One region of the Lachnospira intestinalis genome, then DNA from elsewhere that is predicted to be linked to it. Evidence: predicted binding sites of a transcription regulator. Region 1 holds the regulator's gene; the other holds the start of a gene.
What was found. The regulator Rex, encoded in region 1, represses fermentation and respiration genes when NADH is low (regulators of the CRP and FNR family bind a similar motif). The targets are predictions, from matches to a motif close to ATTGTTAANTANTTAACAAT.

Region 1 (2,472 bases):
CGTCACACAAAGTGCCGCCCGCTCCATCAAAACCAGTGAAGGAATCCCCACCTCCTGAATCGAATACGTGTCAATCATTTTCATCTGCGCACCATTCATTAATTTCTTCATAAACACCCTCCTGCCCTGTAAAACAAAAAGCCGCCATACGGACTTCTTCCCGCACAGCAGCTTTCTTCTATTCGTCATTCTCATTCAACCGGTCTAATTCACTCATGATTTCAGGACCTAAAATCGCATGCATATAAGAATACATCTGCTCGTTCATATCCTCTTTGTCCTGCTTGACCAGTAAATTTTTCTTAAGTTTAATCCGCGTGTCTTCAATCCATGCTTCCAGCCGCTCCAGGTCTTTATTGTTGCGGTTGATTTTTTCATAACACATTTTGACTGTTTCATAAAAAAGATGCATGTTTGCTATGCGAAGTTTTTTAGGCACTTCGTCCGATTCATCTTCTAGCTGGGAGATTTTATCTCTTGCTTCATAAATCAGCCGCTGGCTTTCATCCATAATTTTCTGCTTTTTCGGATCTTCGTCATTCTGGTTCATATGATTAACAATGCCCCGGAACAATCCTTTTCTAATCTTTTTTACCTGAATCAGGTCTTCGTTGACCTGCCCCTGTTTTTTGAGCAGTTCATTGACACGTTTTTCCCAGTAACGGATTTCATCCGTTTTTACAGATTCCGGCACAAGTCTGTACCACCGTTGGTCAAGCGTTAAAATCGGCAGATTTTTCAAAGCCGCATTATCCTTCATTGCCTTATATGTAAGCTGTGCCATCCGCTATTCCCCCTTTGTAAATCTTTTCTACCGTCCTTCATTTGCAATGGTATACGAAAGGCGCATCAAGCTTTCTGATAAATGTACATTTTCAACAATGACTTCATCCGGAAGATTCAAATCTGTATGGGCAAAATTCCAGATTGCCTTAATTCCGGCATCTGCTACCAGCTTACCGACTTCTTTTGCTGCTTTTTTGGGAATCGTCAGTGCTACAATCTCGATTTCATTTCTCTTAATAAAATCAGAAACGGCATCCATCATCATCACCGGGATTCCACGGATTGTCTTTCCTTCCATCTCCGGATTGTTATCAAAGACTCCTTTAATCACAAATCCACGTTTTTCAAAGTCCTCATAATTGACAATTGCCTGACCTAAGTTACCCGCACCGATAATAATCATATTATGCGGGCGGTCAATTCCTAAAATTTTGGCAATTTCATCATAAAGATACTTCACATTATAACCGTAACCCTGCTGTCCAAAGCCGCCAAAATTGTTTAAATCCTGACGAATCTGTGAAGCGGTTACTTTCATCTTTGCACTTAATTCCTTTGAAGATATTCTCTGTACTCCGCTCTCATTCAGTTCGCCCAGATATCTGTAATATCGTGGCAGACGTCTGATTACCGCAGCTGATATCTTTTTTGTTTCTTCCATACTCATGTCACCATGCTTTCTTTTCAATGTATCTTCGGATACCAGGGTCAAAAGATCTGAACCCACATGAGCTTGCTCATATGTGGGTGAACGACCTTGGGACCCGCCCGCTATGAGCATAAAAGTGGGATGAAATCCCACGATATGCGAATAGCGGGCCGGATTGTGAGAGTGCGCAGCACGAAACAATCCGTGATTATTATAATATTTTTTATTATATCACCCCAGCACTCTTTTTGCAATATCTACGGATTCCTTGGCATCCTTTGCATAAAAGTCGGCATGAATTTCTTTGGCATATTCCGGTGTCAGAACCGCACCGCCTACCATAATTTTGCAATCCAGCTCATTTTCATGAAGCAGTTCAATCGTCTTTTTCATGGAAACGAGTGTCGTTGTCATCAGGGCAGAAAGTCCGACCAGCTTGACATCATTTTCACGGACTGCATCAACGACCGCCTGATATTCCACGTCTTTTCCGAGGTCAATCACGTCATAACCGTAATTTTCAAGCAGAACCTTTACAATATTTTTACCGATGTCGTGAATATCACCTTTGACAGTTGCAATGACGATTTTGCCTTTGCTGACCGGTGCGGCGTTACTCTGCACCATATGTTCACGAATGACTTCAAACGCCGCCTGTGCAACGGAAGCTGCCATAATCAGCTGCGGCAGGAACAGCGTTCCCTTTTCAAAGTCCTCGCCGATTTTATCCAGTGCCGGAATCAGCACTTCATTGACAATTACCATGGAGTCATTGTCTTTTAACAGTTCTCTTGTGAGGTTCGCACCCTCATTTTTTAAGCCTGCATAAACCGCATGGAATAACTGCTCTTTACAGTCACCTGCCGGTACAGCTGCCGTCTGTGCCCCCGCCGGTGCCGCACCTGTGCTTCCCGCTGCCGGTTTTGCCGCCGGATTGATTTTTTCAACCTTTGGCATATTGGCATAGGCTTTAATATAATCCACTGAATTTTTATCAATATTGGCAAGCAGTTTGTAAGCTCTGACCGCCCCCGTCA
Region 2 (2,472 bases), on a different contig from region 1:
CCTCATTATCAGACCGTTCCATGCTTCTTAACCGGACGATCCTCTCTTTTTGTGTACAGCATTTCAAACGCTGCCGCAACATACTGTCTTGTTTCCTCAGGATTGATAATTGTATCCACATAACCTCTTGCTGCTGCAGATTCTACGCTGGACTGTAACTGTGCATATTCTGCTGCCTTTTCAGAAATCTTTGCGTTGACATCTTCTGCCTTATCAATCTCATCTGCATACATAATCTTTACTGCACTGGCTGCATCCATCATACCGATGCTTGCTGACGGCCATGCGTATGTCATATCTGCACCGACTGCTTTGGAATTCATTGCCACATAAGCACTTCCGTAAGCTTCGCCGATGATTACATTAACCTTTGGTACGGTTGCATTTGCAAATGCATATGTAAGCTTTGCTGCTGCCTTTGCAATCTTCTTTTCTGAATCAACTGTTGCTTCAAAGCCCTTTACATTGGTAAGGGTCAGCACCGGAATTTCAAATGCATCACAGAAATTCACAAATTCTGCAGCTTTTTCAGCACCGTCAACGGTCAGTACCGGTTCAAACTTTTCTGCTGCTTCGCCTTCGTCATCAAAACGGACTGTTCTGTTGGCAACGGCGCCGACTGTTGTACCGTTAATCTTTAACAGACCTGTTACAACACTCTTTGCAAATTCAGACTTTACTTCCATAAATAAGCCGTCATCTGCAATATCTGTTAATGCAAGCACTGCATCTGCTGCTTCTGCTTCCATATCCGCACATGCTCTATTTAAATCATCTTCGCAGTCTGCATAAGCTACATCGTCATTATTGGCCGGAAGAAGAGATACAAGCTGTCTGATGCCATTTGCAATTGTTTCCTCATCACCTGTAAAATCTGCAACACCTGCTTCTGCCTGAAATGCAGCAGATGCTGTGTCTAACTTGGTATCATTGTTGCCGTCTAATGCATTCGGACTGTTCACAAATAACTTTCCGTTCTTTTCTTCTACAAATGTAAAATCAGAAAGTTCTGAAAGAACTGCAAGACCGCCGCCGCAGCTTCCATAAACAGCCGTAATCTGCGGTACAAGACCGGAACATAATGACATCTTCCGGTAAATTGTTCCGAAACCATTCAAAGCATCTGTTGCTTCCTGAAGTCTTAATCCTGCACAATCTATCAGGCCAATAACCGGCGCTCCCATCTTCATAGCCATATCGTAAAGTCCTGTAATCTTCTTTGCATGCATTTCGCCGATTGAACCGCCTAAAACTGCCGGATTCTGGCTGTATACATACACAAGACTTCCATTAATTACTCCGTATCCGGTAATAACACCGTCTGCCGGAGTGTCTTTTTCCTGCATGTTAAAATCTGTTGCTCTGGCTTTTACACCTGCTCCGATTTCAACAAAACTGTTGTCATCAAGAATTGCTTCAATGCGTTCTCTTGCTGACGCCTGTGTTGTGTTACCCATTCTCTAAAGACCTCCTATACTTTTTGTAATAATGTAACAATCTATTGTCTATTTTATAACAATATTTCCCAAAAAACAAGCTTTTTGTAGAATCTTATTTACAATTCTGACAATTCCTTTTAAATTGCATAATACTTTAAAAAAAGCATCTGACACAAGCCTAATCTCTACTCTCAATTGCCGCCACAATCCCTTTTTCAATCAGAATTTCCGCAGTTTCTTCTTTTATCTCATTGCTCTGGCAGATGCTTAACCCCTGCCGTAAAATGTATCCGTTCAGCGGATATTTCAAGCCTTTTAATGTAAGAACTACTTCCTCTGTCATCGGCACAAATGAAATATATTTTCCGTACTGATCTGCCTTTTTTATCGTTTTATTTCCGTTTAACAGATAAATTTTGTTGTACTTATCATAAATGCAGCACTCCGTTCCTGCTTCCAATGCCTGTTTCATGATAAAAATATTGGTCAGTGCGTGGTCATAGCGTGTTCCGGTAGCCCCTAAAATATCAATCGCCGCCGGATGATGTTTTAACGCTGTAATTACCGCCAGATGTGTATCGGTATAATTTTTTTCCGGCGGATATGTCACTGTCTGCGTATCTTTTTTATAGGTATCAAGCAGCCTTTCATTAACCGAATCGTAATCCCCCAAAATGTAATCCACCCGGATTCCCAGTTTATCCGCATGTACCAGTCCGCTGTCTGCCGCAATGCAGTAATCATATATTTTTCCGGAAAGCCAGTCTTTCGCCCACTCATAATCTACTGTACCGCCCGTAATAATTAAAATCTTTTCTGCCATGATTTTCATTTTATCCTTTCTGCACTCACGAATCATCTCTTTCCGTTCTGCTTTGTGTAATGATTCGTTATTATATATTTCTGACTTTGCCACGCATGTCCGTAAAATTCAAAGTTTCTCCGCACGTCGCATTGCCTGTGCTTATTATATGATAACAATTTTAAAGTTCTTTGTACAAGTTCTTTTTTTCTTCACATTTTTGTTTTATAC

Region 2: a site for Rex is predicted at 1,501-1,520, ahead of WMO37_RS03345 (acyl-CoA carboxylase subunit beta). Genes of this name have one in related genera too.

Annotation. Positions count from the first base shown of each region.
Region 1 covers NZ_JBBMFS010000001.1:175,252-177,723, reverse strand. Annotated here, with positions in the region: gene WMO37_RS00730 (NAD(P)H-hydrate dehydratase) at 1-111, opposite strand, end outside; gene WMO37_RS00725 (hypothetical protein) at 179-784, opposite strand; gene WMO37_RS00720 (redox-sensing transcriptional repressor Rex) at 812-1,453, opposite strand; gene WMO37_RS00715 (homocysteine S-methyltransferase family protein) at 1,667-2,472, opposite strand, start outside.
Region 2 covers NZ_JBBMFS010000002.1:241,874-244,345, reverse strand. Annotated here, with positions in the region: gene WMO37_RS03345 (acyl-CoA carboxylase subunit beta) at 9-1,457, opposite strand; gene WMO37_RS03340 (thiamine diphosphokinase) at 1,618-2,271, opposite strand.